DNA from 3 places in the Priestia sp. BR_2 genome. Region 1 is predicted to be linked to each of the others. Evidence: a T-box and tRNA genes for the amino acid it is inferred to sense, from the RefSeq annotation. Region 1 holds a T-box; the other regions hold tRNA genes.

Evidence for each region. The T-box of region 1 lies ahead of leuS (leucine--tRNA ligase). A T-box ahead of a tRNA ligase gene usually reads a tRNA of that ligase, here a tRNA-Leu.
Region 2: it encodes a tRNA-Leu, which carries the amino acid that the T-box ahead of leuS (leucine--tRNA ligase) is inferred to sense. The anticodon was not compared.
Region 3: it encodes a tRNA-Leu, which carries the amino acid that the T-box ahead of leuS (leucine--tRNA ligase) is inferred to sense. The anticodon was not compared.

The regions. Positions count from the first base shown of each region.
Region 1 is NZ_JAVFHM010000338.1:201,155-206,776, forward strand. It holds gene comER (late competence protein ComER) at 1-324, shown strand, start outside; gene leuS (leucine--tRNA ligase) at 305-2,746, opposite strand; T-box leader at 2,836-3,096, opposite strand; gene RB298_RS30140 (AraC family transcriptional regulator) at 3,137-4,018, opposite strand; gene RB298_RS30145 (Gfo/Idh/MocA family protein) at 4,103-5,176, opposite strand; gene RB298_RS30150 (Gfo/Idh/MocA family protein) at 5,201-5,622, opposite strand, start outside.
Region 2 is NZ_JAVFHM010000229.1:103,632-109,253, forward strand. It holds gene RB298_RS18485 (glycerol-3-phosphate responsive antiterminator) at 1-526, shown strand, start outside; gene RB298_RS18490 (MgtC/SapB family protein) at 569-1,282, shown strand; gene RB298_RS18495 (lysoplasmalogenase) at 1,410-2,093, opposite strand; gene RB298_RS18500 (copper amine oxidase N-terminal domain-containing protein) at 2,374-3,354, shown strand; tRNA gene RB298_RS18505 (tRNA-Leu) at 3,493-3,576, shown strand; gene RB298_RS18510 (WD40/YVTN/BNR-like repeat-containing protein) at 3,756-4,481, shown strand; gene RB298_RS18515 (hypothetical protein) at 4,582-4,773, opposite strand; gene RB298_RS18520 (helix-turn-helix domain-containing protein) at 4,945-5,544, opposite strand.
Region 3 is NZ_JAVFHM010000229.1:197,005-202,626, reverse strand. It holds gene RB298_RS18960 (methyl-accepting chemotaxis protein) at 1-1,538, shown strand, start outside; gene RB298_RS18955 (divergent polysaccharide deacetylase family protein) at 1,711-2,592, opposite strand; tRNA gene RB298_RS18950 (tRNA-Leu) at 2,919-3,002, opposite strand; gene RB298_RS18945 (YhjD family protein) at 3,181-3,615, shown strand; gene RB298_RS18940 (carboxymuconolactone decarboxylase family protein) at 3,681-4,010, opposite strand; gene RB298_RS18935 (hypothetical protein) at 4,080-4,298, opposite strand; gene RB298_RS18930 (hypothetical protein) at 4,417-4,746, opposite strand; gene RB298_RS18925 (xanthine phosphoribosyltransferase) at 4,958-5,527, opposite strand.

The sequences.
Region 1 (5,622 bases):
GCTTTTTTAAGTTTATTCATGGAAAAATGGATCGACGCTGCCGTTGAAATGACCGGAATCGACCGCAGGTCCCTCAATGCACTAGCCGGCGAAATGCTGCTTGGCACCGGCAAGCTGCTAACGGAGGAGGGCTTCTCCCCCGAAGAGCTGCAAAAGCGGGTGGCGGTTCCCGGAGGCATCACGGCCCAGGCTCTGGCACTGCTGGAATCGAACCTGAACGGGTTGTTCTACCAATTGATCCAAACCACACACGACAAGTATGAGGAGGATTTGGCCAAACTGGATGCTGCCTTCGGTTTTACGATTAACCGGCCACGATATTGACCAGTTTACCCGGTACGGCAATGATTTTGCGAATACTCTTGCCTTCCAGCGCCTGCTTGACATTTGGAAGGGAGAGGCTATGTTGTTGCATGGCTTCTTGGTCCATGTCTTTCGCGATTTTGGCGCGTTCCACGATTTTGCCGTTGACTTGCACCACGATCTCGACTTCTGCCTCTACGGTCCAAGCCTCGTCAAACTCAGGCCATGGCACGTAAGTTACGCTCTCCGTGTAGCCTAAACGGCTCCACAGCTCTTCAGCCAGGTGAGGGGCAAGCGGGGAAAGCAGTTGGACGAAGTTCTCCATCGCCTTGCGAGGAAGCACTTCGCTCTTGTACCCCTCGTTGATGAATATCATCAACTGGCTGATCGCTGTGTTAAAGCGCAGATGCTCAAAGTCGTCGGTCACTTTCTTAATCGTTTTGTGCAGCGTGCGTTTGAATTCGTCCGTACCCTCGCCATCCACGATTTTAGGATTCAATTGACCGTCGTCTCCGATGAACAGACGCCATACGCGGGAAAGGAAGCGGTGCGTTCCTTCAACGCCGTTGGTGTTCCATGGCTTCGTCGCTTCCAGCGGCCCCATGAACATTTCGTATACGCGCAGCGTGTCAGCGCCATACTCGTTCACGATATCGTCCGGATTGATGACGTTGCCGCGGGATTTACTCATTTTCTCATTGTTGTTCCCCAGGATCATGCCCTGATTGACCAGCTTCTGGAAAGGCTCCTTCGTATCGACGACGCCCAGGTCATACAATACTTTGTGCCAGAAGCGCGCATACAGCAAGTGCAGCACAGCATGCTCCACGCCGCCGATGTACAGGTCAACCGGCAGCCATTCCTTCTGTTTCTCCTTGGAGCACAGTTCGTTATGGTTATCCGGATCGATGTAACGCAGGTAGTACCAGCAGCTGCCGGCCCATTGCGGCATCGTATTGGTTTCGCGGCGGGCTTTCATGCCCGTTTCGGGATCAACCGTCTCCACCCACTCCGTCACGTTGGCCAGCGGCGATTCGCCGGTTCCGGACGGTTTAATCTGGTCTACATCCGGCAGAAGCAATGGAAGCTGATCTTCCGGCACGGTCTTCATCGTTCCGTCTTCCAGATGCAGAATCGGAATCGGCTCGCCCCAATAGCGTTGACGGCTGAACAGCCAGTCGCGCAGACGGTAGGTTACCTTCTTCTTGCCCTTGCCCTCTTTCTCCAGCCATTCATTCATCGCCTGAATAGCCTCTTCATTATCCAGCCCGTTCAGGAAGCCGGAATTCACGTGCGCGCCGGTGCCGGTATATGCTTCCTCCTCGACGTTTCCGCCTTGAACGACTTCAATGATCGGAAGACCGAATTGCTTCGCAAACTCCCAGTCCCGGCTGTCATGTCCCGGAACCGCCATAATGGCACCGGTGCCGTAGCCGGCAAGCACGTAATCCGCGATCCAGATCGGTACCTTGGCGCCGTTTACCGGATTGACGGCATACGCGCCCGTGAATACGCCGGTTTTATCCTTGGCCAGATCCGTCCGCTCCAGGTCGCTTTTACGTGCTGCCTGATCCTGATAAGCCTTCACCGCTTCGCGCTGATCGGCTGTCGCAATTTTGTCCACGAGGTCATGCTCCGGTGCCAGGACGCAGTAGCTTGCCCCGAACAGCGTATCCGGACGAGTGGTGAACACCTCCAGATGACCATCATACCCTTCGATGTCAAAACGGACCTCGGCGCCCGTGGATTTGCCGATCCAGTTGCGCTGCATATCCTTCAAGCTTTCGCTCCAGTCCAGCTCGTCCAGATCCTCCAGCAGGCGATCCGCATATTCGGTAATGCGCAGGATCCATTGGCGCATCGGCTTGCGTACGACCGGATGGCCTCCGCGTTCGCTCTTGCCGTCGATGACCTCCTCGTTCGCCAGCACGGTGCCGAGCGCTTCGCACCAGTTCACCGGAACCTCGGCCACATAGGCCAAGCCGCGTTTGTAGAGCTGGATAAAGATCCACTGCGTCCATTTGTAATATTCCGGATCGGTGGTGCTGATCTCGCGGTCCCAGTCATACGAGAACCCGAGGGATTTGATCTGGCGGCGGAACGTATCGATATTCTGCACGGTGAACTCCCGAGGATGTTTGCCCGTGTCCATCGCATACTGCTCTGCCGGCAGGCCGAAGGCGTCCCATCCCATCGGATGAAGCACGTTGTATCCGCGCATCCGCTTGTAGCGGGACACGATGTCCGTTGCCGTGTATCCCTCCGGGTGACCTACGTGCAGGCCTGCGCCCGATGGGTACGGAAACATATCCAGCGCGTAAAATTTCGGTTTGGACGAGGAATCTTCCGTTTTAAAGGTTTTGTTCTCATCCCAGTATTGCTGCCACTTCGGTTCGATGGCCTGCGGCTGGTAGCCGTGGCCGGTTGGTTGATTGTCCGTCATACTTCATTGCTCCTCCTTCACAGTCGAGAGGCAAGGCCTGCGCCATTGCCCAAAAAAACAAAAAAACCTCATCATCCATAGCGTTGATCGCTAGGGACGAGAGGTTTGATTCCCGTGGTACCACCCTAGTTAGCCAAAGGCATGCTTTGCCTTTCGCTCCCTTTGCATCCTTATCGCGGATAAGACGACGATGCTTCGTCGGCCGATTCTGCCGGAATACAGCCCTCCGACGGCCGGGTTAACACCATTGCTCCGAGGCGAGTTCATCCCTATCGTCAACCGGTTTTCACCAGACACCGGCTCTCTGCATGATCGAAATTGGAACGATTGATCCTCATCATCGCGTTCATATTACCGTTTTAATGTGGCTATTATACCCAAAAAGCGCGGTCAAGTCAACGAAAGCTCTTCTCCGCTTCTGCGGTAATGTTCCGGCGTGGTCCCGACCATGGCCTTGAACATCCGGCTGAAATGGGCCAAATGCTTGAAACCGGACGCCTGGCTGATCTCCGTTATGCTCAGATGGGGGTGGAGCCTAAGCATGATTTTGGCCTGGTTGATCCGCCGGTGATACACATATTTGAACACCGTCGTTCCGGTCACTTCCTTGAATAAGGAGGATAAGTAGTGTTTCGTGATATGCATGTCGCGGGCGATTCCCTCCAGCGTCAAATCCAGCATATAATTTTCCTCGACAAACGAGACGACATGCTGGACATGCCGCTCCTTCTCCGAGATCGAGTCGTGATCCTGCACGGCGGCCTGGCACCAATCGGCGATGACGTACATCATCTCCTGGATTCGAAGGGTCATCCGCTCCTGGCGAAAGCCGGCCGTGGAGGACGACAGGCGGTGTATATCGGCCAGCATCCCTTCGAATTCTTCCCGGTTCTCCCCCGTCAGCGTCATGCGATGATTCCGCAGCGTTTCGAAGGGGTCCAGCAATATCGATTTGGCCGTCTCCGAAAGCCCCCTGCAGACCCAGGCCGGATCAAAATGCAAAATGCTCCTGACATATCTGGAATCGGGTTCAACGTTCGGACAGTGCAGCGTAAGCCCGTTCATCAGGAGCAGATCCCCCGGTTTCAGGGTGAACACGGAATCGCCGATCAAATACGTGCAGCGTCCCTCATGGAAATAATAAATTTCATAAAAAGCATGCGAGTGAAACCGCCCTCCCGACAGCGGCTGTTCATTGTAGTAGGTCAGATCGAACGGCGCTTGAAGCTGCATGCGGTCAAAGCCTGGCATCATATCGACAGATGAGGTCATTTAGAGAATCGCCCCTTTAGCGATTTTGGAGTCGTCTAACCCCCAACCCTCAACGTAACGGGGTTTTCTCTATTATAAATGATTTTAGGGAATACGCACGGCTTCATTTTGGGCAATCACGCACAATTCTCCGGCCTTGAAGGCATGCTCCTGGGACATGGCATGTTCCGTGCGTTCCAGGCAGTCCAGGATAAGCTCCCCGAAAAACGGATAGCCCACTTTCCCCTGGAGTTCCATATGAAACTCTCCTTCACCGTTAACCAAGTACAGATGATCCCCCTGCGGATGCCTTGCGATATCGATGTATTTGCGAAGCTCGATGTATCCTTCCGTTCCCAGAATAAAGGTTCTGCCATCTCCCCAAGTGCCAAGTCCTCCGGGCGTCAGCCAATCGACGCGGAAATAATTGGTGGCTCCATTGTCTCCCACCAGCGTTGCATCTCCGAAATCCTCCAGCTCGGGGTATTCCGGATTCGCATAATTGCCCACCTTGCTGCTGAGCACCTTGGCATCGCGGCATCCCGCATAAAACAAAAATTGTTCGATCTGGTGGGAGCCGATGTCACACAGGATGCCCCCGTACTGTTGATGACGGAAAAACCAGTCCGGGCGGGAGGACGCATTCAAACGGTGCGGTCCGGTTCCCATCACTTGCACCACTCGCCCGATCGCCCCGTCCTGAATCAGCTTCCCGGCATGGACGGCACTCTCCACATGCAGCCGTTCACTGTAATAGACCATGTATTTCTTGCCCGTCTCCGCGGCTTTCGCGCGTGCAGCGTTCACCTGCTCCAGCGTGGTGAACGGCGTTTTATCCGTGAAATAATCCTTACCGTGCGACATGACCTTCAGGCCAAGCTCGCATCTCTCCGAAGGAATGGCGGCAGCCGCCACCAGATGAACTTCGGTATCTTCCAGCACCTGGGCCTCGGAGGAAGCCACGGCAACCTCCGGGTATGCCTTGCAAAAAGCAGCAACCTTGGCGGGGTCTGAGTCATACACCCACTTCAGCGTCGCCCCGGCCTCAATCAAGCCGTTGCACATGCCGTATATATGGCCATGCTCCAGCGACATGGCTGCAAAAATAAATTCTCCGGGCTTGCACACCGGCTGGGCCTTGCCCACCGGCGCATAGAGCATTCCATTGCTGCGGTCCATACCAAGAGCCTCCCCGATTGTAATTTAATAAGCGCCAAACGTCTTGCTCATATCCACCGGCCCGATCTCCTTGACCGTTTTCCGGGTGGACGAATTCGCTATCCGTTCTTGCAGCATCTCGTAATACAGATCTTCGTCCAACGGCAGGTCGACCCAATTGTCGGTCCAGGTGGACAAATGCATGGCATTGGACAGGGTCAATCCGTGGATTCCCTCTTCGCCCGGCGCAATCAATGGCGTTCCGTGCAAAATGGCGTCCGCAAAGTTCTGGATGATGCCGTTATGCTGCGGATTGTCCCCCGAAATCGGCACCTCGCATTTCCAGCATTCCGGTTCGCCGAAGCCCCCGGTATACTGCTGATTGAACTCCGGTTCAGGCACCCGGAGACGCCAGAAGGTAAGCTTGCCGTCCTCGATGACGATTTTACCGCGGTCTCCCGTCACTT
Region 2 (5,622 bases), on a different contig from region 1:
GGATGAACTTCCTGCCGTGTTAGCGACCGAATCGAACATCGTATTTATTCTCAAGACCGATATTTTTATCATTGAATCGATCGTCGAGGAGATTCGCGAGGCAGGCAAGCTTTCGTTTGTGCATTTTGATCTGATTGAAGGGATCGGCAAAGATAAGACGGGAGTTAAGTACTTGGCTGAGAAGGTTGGCATCGACGGGATTGTCACGACAAAAAACACGGCGATTGTGGAAGCAAAGAAGCTGGGCTTGTTAACGGTTCAGCGTCTGTTCGTATTTGACTCCGTCTCCCTGGACAACGGGATCAAGATGATTAAGGCCTCCAATCCCGATGCCATTGAAGTGCTCCCGGGCATGGTGTGCCAGCGGATTATGGAACGTATTCGCGCAGAGGTGGACGTGCCTGTCATTGCTGGGGGGCTCATGATCGATTTGGAGGATTTTGATACGGCTCTAAAGAGCGGTGTAATCGGCATATCCACCTCCAGCAAAGAGTTATGGCGCTGGCAGGATGAACATATGGCATAACGAAGAGCCGCCTTACATGATGAAGATGGGTGGAGATTAGGAATGGATGTGTTTCAACTGGATACGGAGACCATGCTGATGCGGCTGCTGTTCGCTGCATTGCTCGGCGGTTTGATCGGTTGGGAGCGGGAACGCCGGAATAAGCAGGCCGGGTTAAAAACCCATCTCTTGGTGGCCGTCGGATCGACGCTGATTATGCTGACTTCCATCTACGGGTTTGATTCTGCACTGATCAATCATCCCAATGCGAGGTTTGATCCTGCCCGGCTGGCGGCACAAGTTGTAAGCGGTATCGGTTTTCTTGGTGCCGGAGCCATATTGCGGCGTTCCAATCATATCATTTCAGGTCTGACCACGGCCGCCACTTTATGGGTGGCAGCGGCTATCGGTTTAAGCGTGGGCTCCGGTTTTTACTGGCCTGCGATCATCACGACAGCGATCGTTCTGGTCAGCACGCTGGTGCTGAATAAATTGGAATCGAGGTTTCTCTTTATCAAAAAGTCCGGCAGCTTAAAGATTATCATCGAGGCGGGTGACCGTCCGGTACATGTGAGCACGATTACGGAATTGCTGCAAAAGGCCAATATGACGGTGGAAGGCATGATCGTGAACAATGACACGACGGAAGACGATTCGACCAAGGTCACAATGGAATTCCGGGTATACTCGTTCAACAGCAAGGGAATTAACGGATTGTTCGAGCAGTTGTGGCAGGTAGAGGGGATTAAGCAGGTTCGCATGAACTGGCGTGATTGAGGACTCGGCGTTGCTTCGTTGCTTGATAGGGGAGTTATGGACCGACATATCATGGAACATGAAGCGGTGAAATGTCCTGTAAAAGCTGAGCCCGGGGGGGAACCCGGACTCGGCTTTTTTTGGTTTTCTAACGGATGGCGGAAGCATTGAGCGACGAGTCGCCCCTGCTCCGCGCTTTCGTCCGGTTAAAAGCCGAGATGCTTTTGGCTATCAGAAACTGGGCTGCATAATACGTGGTCATGATCCATACGTTCGAATAAAGGATATCGGAAACAAACATGTTCCAGGACAGGATCGAGTCCGAGATGACAAAGAGCAGACTTCCAAGCATGGCTAACCGGTTTCCGGTCATGACGGAGGTCCAGAGCATGGTCGAAATGACCGCAATATAAGCGATGACGGGAAATATCAAAGCCTGCTCCCCATTTGAGTTGAGAGAGGTCACCAATTGAATGCCCATCCAGACGGAATAGGCCGCAATCGGAACGATGCTGAGGAGGCGGGGAAGCGAATATCGCCATTGTCCCAGAAAGCCGGCCGTATAGAACAGGTGACCGATCAGAAAAAAGGTAAGGCCGACGACAAACCAGATCAGCGTACCGTCACCGATCATGCAGAAGAACAGTCCCGATAACAGAAGATAGTGAACTTTCGTGGCACGGGGCGGGAATTGCCGATATGCAAACAGGATGATGAGCCACATGGGGATGAGCTTGAACAGCAGTTTGACGAGCATGGGCTCGGAAGGAATGAAGAAAATGTAAAGCAGACTCATGATCAGGATGAATAATGGCAGCAGATATCGTTTCAATAAGAATCCCCCCGGTAGAAATATAATCTCATGCTTAGACAAGTTCTTCCTCAGCGACTCAATTCCTCTTTCCTGATCCTTGACTGTATAAAAGGTATGTTGAGTAAATATAAATGGGGGGTTAGGCATAGCGAACCTGGGGCGTGAGGGGAGTGCATATCCAGTGGCTGCACGGAGTAATCGGCAATTGCTTTATGGATGGGTCTATGGGTTATAGACATTTTATAATGGAAATGGAAAAAGAGATAGTGAACTGAGCAGAAGGAGGGGATAGTTTGTGATGAAGAAACGTCAAGGAGTGAAAAAGCTGCTGGCCGGTATGATGGCGGCAGCGATAGGGATCGCCGGTTTCCTGTTTGGAGGAGAAGAAGTTTGGGCTTCGGGCACATCTTCAGACAAACCTATTGAAATTAGGGTGAATGGCGGCAAATTGCTGCTGGATTCGCCTGCTTTTATTCATCAAGGGAGGGTGATGGTGCCATTCCGCGGCATTTCTGAAGCTATGGGTGCCGAGGTGCGTTGGAATCAAGCCGATCGGACGGCGATCGTGAGCAATGGCAAACATACGACGAGTTATACCGTTGGGCATACCCGTGCCGTGAAGGACGGCAAGGTCGTGACCCTGGATGCTCCGCCTCTTCTCAGGGAGGGACGGGTTTACATCCCGCTCCGTTTCTCGGCTGAAGGGCTTGGAGGCAAGGTATCCTGGGATAACAAGGCTAAAGAAGCTATGATTTATCCGCTGCTCACGCCGAAAGAAGCAGAAGCCGCCCTGTCCAAAATCAGTGCTGAAGCGATCGCATTTTTGAAAAACAAGGATTTTGAGAAGCTGGCCGAACTCGCTCATCCAGACGGAATCACCTTCTCTCCGTATGCTTACGTCGACCGGCAGAAGGACGTAACGCTCAGCAAGCAGCAGCTGCGGCAGGGATTGAACAACGACGCCGTTTACCGATGGGGTGAGTTTGACGGCAGCGGAGAACCGATTTCGATGACTCTTGATGGCTATTACAAGAAATTCATTTATTCGCTGGACTTTGCGAAGGCGCCGTGGATCGGATATAACCAATCGAAGAGCGAAGGAAATACGGTGAACAATGCCAGCAGCCAGTACAGTGAGGCCGGCATCGTGGAGTATTATTATGATGGAGTTGATCCTGATTATGCGGGCATGGACTGGGAAAGCCTGCGGCTAGTGTTTGAGCGGTATGAGGATCGTTGGGTATTGTCCGGCATCATACATGATCAATGGACGATCTGAGACTGGCCTGATTAGTCGAAACCATGATGAAATGATGGTTTCGACATTTTTTTTTTTTGAAAAAATGCTTGCTTTTTAGCTTGGGGCGTAATATACTCTTAATTACGGTGATCAACACGATCACGACTTACATAATATGCGGTCGTGGCGGAATTGGCAGACGCGCACGGTTCAGGTCCGTGTGGGCTTACCCCCGTGGAGGTTCGAGTCCTCTCGACCGCATCTATGAAGCAAAGCTGTTTTTCAAGTGGAATTCGACTTGAAAAACAGCTTTTTTCGTTCCTCTTCATGTGGAAATCGCGTTATACTGAATAGGAGTACCGTTCCGTATGAGGGTGATGGAATGGGACGAATAGCGTAAATAGCCGTTTTGGTATTTAGAACATAAGGGGTGTGATCGCATGATAAAACCTCGAAACAGGATGGGCTTTATGCTGATGATGTTGATCGCAGTCAGCGTAGCTGTCGGATGTCAGCCATCGGATAAAGGGAATGGGGCCGGGTCTTTGCCGACTGAGGCATTGGGAAACTCCCTCAAGGGAGATATTCCTGAGACAACGCCGCCTTCCGGCACGGATAAAACCTCAGGCCATACGGATGGCAGCGCAGGAAACGGTTCCGCAGCAGACACGCAAGAAGATCCAGCGGCCGAACCCGATGTGGATTTATCGGATGTGACGGCAGTCCGGCTCGTTAATCATAACTCAGGCTGGATCGGCGGAGAAGGCTGGATTGCTTTTAGTGATGACGGAGGCACCGAATGGGAGGTTCAAGCTCAACTGAAGGGCACAGTACGCCAAATCTTTGCGCTGAACGGAAAGCAGGCCTGGACCGTGATGGAGAATAACGATCTGTACCGTACAACGGATGGCGGAGAAACATGGAACCGGATAGGAAGCACGCCGAATGCCGGCTTTCTCCATTTTATCTCGCCCGAAACGGGATTCAGCGGTCAAGCCAAAACCGAGGACGGAGGCAAGACCTGGAGCATTCAGGATATGCCGGATACGACCACCCGAGGCCATGACCAAAGAGCCGCCATTGACGGAGTCGTTCAACATTTCACAAACGATGGCGTTAAGCCTGGGAAATGGTACGTTATAAACGAGACGAAGACCCATAACTAATCATAACAAAGCAGACCGGAACATTACCGGCCTGCTTTTTTTGAGCTTATGCCTGAACGTTCAGCAAGAATCAGGCAGAACGACGAGCCTCACATGGTTTTTAAGGGAGTTCTTTGAATATTCTTCGGGAGCCTGCCCAAAGACCGGCTGCAATACCGAAAAAACCGAAGAGGGAAACCAGGATCATCAGATTGTAGGAGTGCCATCCGAGCAGGAATCCGATGCCGCTTCCCATGGTCGTTCCAGCCAGCAATCCCAGTGAAGCGCCAATTTCCTTCTGACGCAGCTTCATTGGTCAGTCACCTCATTCCTGGATGCTTTCGTACGCCCGATGTTACTTGTATTCCCTGAAAACCTCGAACTATGCCATGACACAAAATAAGCCCGGCTTGGCCGAATGGAGTCCGGCAAGCAGAGCATTTGTGTGAGATCATAAGTATGGTTATTGGTTTAACGGCTAGTTTTATCGGGACTCTTGCTTCAGTGCGCAATCTGCGAATAACACAGACTTAGGGATTCGAAAGAACTGTTCCGCTTTCTCCTGAAATGCTGCTGAAGGTACGGTGCCTTGGTGCAGCCATTTGCGGAACGTGCCGGGATGCACGCCGATCCAGCGGCTGACATCGCTCACCGACAAATCATGAACCATGCACAGGCCTGTCAGAATCCGATTGCTGACCGGAGAGCGTGTCAGGGTGCGTTTCATGAATCGGGAAGGCGCTGGCTGACAGATCAAGGGCGACTTGTCCAGCAATTCTTCTCTGAAGAGAATGTGGCGGGGATAACCCAAGTAGTCGCAGGCTTTCTCCAGGTTGTTTTTTCCGGGAACGCGTCCCTCATATACCCAGGCGCTGACGCTACGGGAGGATACTCCCAGTTCCTCGGCCAATTGCGACAATTTGATATCGTTGGCCATAAGTACGGCTAGCAGGACGCGGTTACGAATTTGGCAGCGGGTCGGCCGACGAAAGCGCTTGACTCGCACGCCTTTCCCCAAATATTTACGGTTGATCAGGGACCACGCCTCAATGGAGTGTTTTTCTTGCTGCAGTTGTGTAGGCATAATTCCTCCGATTTTTTTAACACAATACTACAATATTCGACACTAGCTTTTCAATAGCCAATCACTAAACATTTGTTT
Region 3 (5,622 bases), on a different contig from region 1:
CCAGAAGCCGCTTTGAAGACCGGACCTTCACACACGGGGAGAACCTGAAGGACGGCGTAACGACCGACTGGGGGACCGTGTCGGTTCAGGAACATACGGAGCTGGAGCTGATGTTCACCGACCCGGCAACGGGTCAGCTTCATCCAGGCGTAGCCAACACCATCGCGAACGGAAGCAATCTGTTCGTGGACTTCCCCGGTTATTCCGATTACCGCCACATTCCGGTGATCGGAAAAGGTGTGACGTTCCGCCTGCCCCATTGTCCGGATGTTTGGGGGATGATGTGCGAAGGGGATCTCGAAGAGGTTTACCGTATTCGCGGCATTCGCTTCAGACATGCTAAGCTCCATGGCTTGTCTACCCTTATCTCGAGCCTCCTGACGGCTGTCATTGTTTTTATTACGGCTGTTTATTTATCTCCGGCATTCGCAGCCATGGCGGGAGGGTTAGCCTGCTTGGTCACCGGCCTTCTCACCTCTTCCCTGGTCGGCCATAAAGAAATTGGACGAATCGCGGATCGTCTACGCAGCCTCAACCGCTTCATCCGCTTGAATGCCGAGGGCAGCGGAGATCTGACGCAGCGGCTGGACCCCCGCCATTTCGATCAGGATGAAACGCGCGAATTAGCCAAATGGATCAACAATATGATCGATTCGCTGGAAAGCATCATGATGCAGGTGAAGTTGACGGCAGGCGATGTTTCCTCCAGCCAACAGGTAATGAACGACACCACCGCCGTCACCGTTACTTCCGCACGGCGTGTCAGCAGCAACATTAGCGAGATGATCCGCAGCATGCGCAGCCAACTGCAGGATATCGATGCCGTGAAGGACAGCGCGGAACGGATGCGGGAGACGCTCCGCCAGCTGGAACGGCAAGCAAATGAGCAGATTGATGTGGCCAAGAATGAAGTCGTCCGGATCGGAGACAAGATGTCTCATATTTCTGCGAAAGTCGAGGAAACCAATCAGACCATCCGCACGTTCATGGGAACCGTTCAGGAAGTTACAGGCGTACTGCACGCGATCGAACAAATATCCTCCCAAACTCATTTGCTGGCCCTGAATGCTTCCATTGAAGCGGCACGGGTCGGAGAACACGGACAAGGTTTTGCCGTCGTTGCAACCGAAATCCGCAAGCTGTCCGAGCTGACCAGACAGTCCACGGAAGAGGTCCACCGGATTATCGGCCATATCTATCAGGACGCTCAGCACGCCGTGCTCTCGATGAAGGAAGGGACCCGGGTCGTGGAAGAAGGAAACCTGCTGGTTTCCGCGGCTTCCGAGCTGCTTGCCGCCGCAGCCGAAGACGATCTGCGCAAGCACCAGGCCGTAGATGAAGTGGTTCAGCTGATGGAGAAAATCGCTTCGGTCAGCAAGGAGAACCGAAAGATTTCCAAGGATGTGGAGAGCAAAGTGCAGGAGCTGTCGCAGGAAATCGAAAGCGTAAGGTACACCTCAGGCAATGTCGAAGCCATAGCGAAATCGATGCAGCAGCTGGTAGGTCAATTCAAACTCACCGATGCCCGCATCCGATAAAATAGCGCAACATATAAACAGCCTTCCAAGCATGAAACTCGGAATCACCGGGACTCTTGCGCGGAAGGCCGTTCGTTTTATATTCATACCCGGTCTCGGCTGATATTAACGTTTGGACTTTCCATCGGTCTCGTCACTCGATTCCGGACCTGTTTCGGGGCTCAAGGAAGATCTAATACGAGCGCAGCGGATCAGGCCGCCAGCTTGAGTGCTCCCTGACGAGATCGCTGATCCCGACGAACTCCACCTTTTTTTGCAGTTCCGGGATCGTGCCTTTCAGCGCCTCTGCCGTCCGGATTCCATATACGCCAACATGGCCGATTGCAATGCAGGAAGTTCTCTCTTCCGCATGCTGCGCCGCGGTCTGCAGCTGCTTGCTCACATGCTGAACGGTATGAACGTCATCCAGGAAGATATCGTTGGCGATGGACGGCATTCCCTTTTTCGCTGCCAGTTTGCCGACTACGCTGTAGTAATTCGTTTTGCTGTCGATGAAAAACAGCCCTCTCTCCCTACAAACGTCGAGCACGATGGACATGACCCGTTCATCCCCGGTAACCTTGGAGCCCATGTGATTATTAATCCCAACGGCATAAGGAACCGAATCGATTGCCTCCTCCATGCGTTTACGAATTTCCTCATCGGTGAGCGAACTTAAGATAGCACCCGGTCCAAGCCAGGAAGACCGGCCCTGCTTAGGCTCCATGGGCATATGAATAATGACGTCATGCCCTTGCTGGTGCGCGGCCTCGGCATCTTTCTTGCTCGTCGGCAAAAACGGCATCACGGCCACCGTGATTTTGACAGGCAGATTGAGCATTTCCTCGGTCCCTTTCTGATCATTGCCAAAATCATCGATAATGACAGCCAGCTTATTCAGCTTCTTTTCCTGGCCGGATCTGCTGTGATCGGATTCTTCGTGCATTTTTCGAGTATCATGGTTGAACGAATCAGGAGCATTGACCACCCCCGCCCCGTACCCGATCTGTGCTCCGTTCGAGATCCCCCATACCAAACACAGCAAGATAATCGATTTTCTATATCTTTTCCGCATTGTTACGCCCCTTTCCACTCATCATCATGATAGCCTTACCTAACCGTATTGTTTGAGAAAAGCTATTCAAATATGTAATTACAGGCATAAATGTTAATCAGTAATCCTCCGCTTCCGCAATCACCTGCAGCGCATTTCCGACGGACTGCAGAAGATTGCCGGCCACCGTAAGATCGTTGGCTCTCCTATTCGTTTCGTGCCGCAGAGGTCAGCGGTAATTTCGGCCTCTGCCGCATTGGCTATCGATTGCATCGAACAGTCCCATAGAATTCCAAAGCAAAAAAGCTCGTAAACTGCAAGAACAGTTTACGAGCTTTCTCATTAGATGCGGTCGAGAGGACTCGAACCTCCACGGGGGTAAGCCCACACGGACCTGAACCGTGCGCGTCTGCCAATTCCGCCACGACCGCATGTATGTTGTCCACCTTCGAGCCAAGCTCTTATCAGCGGCGACAAGATATATAATATCACGCTAAATAAATCGAGTCAACACTTTTTTTGAACTTGATTAAAAACCTTGTTTTCGGTTAAAATAAGAACATAAGTTCTCATTCAATATCCATTTTCTATATAAAGGCGGTGATGTTGATGGCCATTCAGGCTGTTACAACGGAAGAACGGGCGTTGATCAAGAGTTACCTGCTGCTGATGTTCATTCATAAAGTGTTTGAACGGGATTGCCGGATCATTCAGGAGAGCGGGGTATTCAAAACCCCACAATTGTACGTAGAGGTTGTAGGAAACGGCGCCAAACGTGCTGCAGTGCTTCTTCGCGAGGTGAAGCAGGAATTCACCAAGCGGGCGATCAAGGTATATGACATCGGGCAAAGCAAGGACGGGATTCAGGCACGATATGCTTGCCGGGGGTACATTGGGTCGATGAACATTCTATGGCCATCCTTCCGTGAGGAGATGATGGATCGCATGCGAGCGTATCTCGGACTGGTTCCGCCTGAGAGCGATTCCTCCGACAAGCCCATCCTCCTGCCGCTGCTTTCGCGCGCTAACATCGCCGTTCCTTAAACGAAAGAATAACCGCCTCCCCGGCTGTACAAGCGTTGTGGGGGGCGGTTATTTTCTATCACAGATCAATGAAGGTTATGCTGCACGCGGGTCAGTCCCTGCGAGAGAGCATGTCCCGCGCTGGCGGCAGACGCCACGGCTACGGCCTCCATGATCTGAGCATCCGAGGCTCCCTTGGCACGGGCTTCCTCCATATGGTAGAAGGTACACAGCTCATTGTTGGCAAACAATCCGATCCCAAGCGCGATCAGCTGCTTCGTTCTCGCATCCAGTTCGCCATCCTGAAAGCAAACGCCGGTGAACTGATGATACGCTTCTGCCATGTCCGGCATGCTCTGCTTCAAATTCTGAATTTCATTCTTGTATGCCGAGACCTTGTCATTGGACATTTCCATAACCAAAAGCACCTCTTCCCGAAAAAATAGTTCCGAGGTTAAGTTGTCCGACGAATTCGAGATCTATGCTTATTCTTCGACCGGGCTGACTCTTGGCTCTTTTTTGAGCTGGTAGCTGTAGCGCCGATCCAGTTTAACGACCCGCCGGTTTCTGCGGCGGATGATAACCTGCTCCGGGTCCCAGGCTACGACGAACCCTATGATATCATTGGTCTCCAGCCCATCCCGCACAACCCGGACCAGTTCGCCGGAGATCCGCAGCTCATCGAGTCTTTCATCGCTGATCATCGCCATGCCTCCTTCATCACTTACTGTGCAAAAAAAGACCTAAATGAGATCATTTAGGTCTTTTGAATGCGTTGCGATATCGACAAACATCCCGATTAAGAGATGTTCTATATACCCATTAACGCTGAGCCGGCTCGATGCTGTCATTCTTCTCGTACCAATAATCCAGCACGGTGGAAGACATGACGCGCTTCTCGATATATTCGACCTGCTGAGGCGTAAACTGTTCCTTCCATTCGAAGGAAACCTCCTCGCACAATCCGGCAATCGTCAGCAGTTCTGACCAGGCAACATAGCGTTTGTACCAGAAGAACTGAGGATGTTCAATCATATAGGGATATAGATCATCAAACTCCGTATGTTTACAATCCAAAGCACGTTCAAAATGTACCTTCGCTTCATTCAGCTTCTCAATCAAAAACGGCTCGGTTACAGGTTGTTTCCCCATGTTGCTGCCTCCTCTCTCTTGCCTACCTCTTTATTATAAGCGAAAATCACGGAGGCGAAAAGATTTAGTTGAGATTTTAGGCGGAAATCCCATTATCATTCACTTCAAATTACCATTTTTTCTCTTCGTTTAGACTAGGGTACAACCGTTCATGACCTAAGACCCGGCCCGTGACAATCGGTCCAAGACAAGCCTAAGGAGACCTTAAGTTTTAGCTGAACGAAATCTTCCCACCCTCAAGCGACGATATGGTGACAAGCGATTCCACGTGAACATGCTGTTCGCGCAGCGTTCTCGCCCCGGCTTGGAAACTCTTTTCGATCACAACGCCAAGCCCGATTAATTCCGCCCCGGCCCGATCAATGATTTTGATCAGCCCTCTCGCGGCGTCTCCGTTTGCAATAATGTCATCGATGAAGAGCACTTTATCGCCCTCGCCGATAAACTGGCGCGACACCATGATATCCGTGACAATGCCTTTGGTGAAAGACGGCACCCGCTCGCATAAGGCGTCTGGATCGGCGAGCAGCGTTTTTTTGCGCCGGGCGAATACCATGGGGACTCCCAATTCAAGCGCTGCGGCAAAGGCAACCGATATGCCTGAGGATTCCAGCGTAACGACCTTGGTCACGCCGCTCTCTTTAAATCTCGCCGCAAATTCCCGGCCCATGTCCATAATCAATGCCGGATCAACCTGATGCGTCAGCAGGGCATCCAGCTTCAGCACCTGATCTGACAACACGACGCCTTCTTTAACAATCCGCTCCTTTAACCAATCCATCCCAAAGACCTCCCATGATTCCTTTGTCGTAAAAGTAACATATTCCTCCCTGTACGGCAAGTACAAACGGATGCTCCGTCATTTAACTTGCTAGT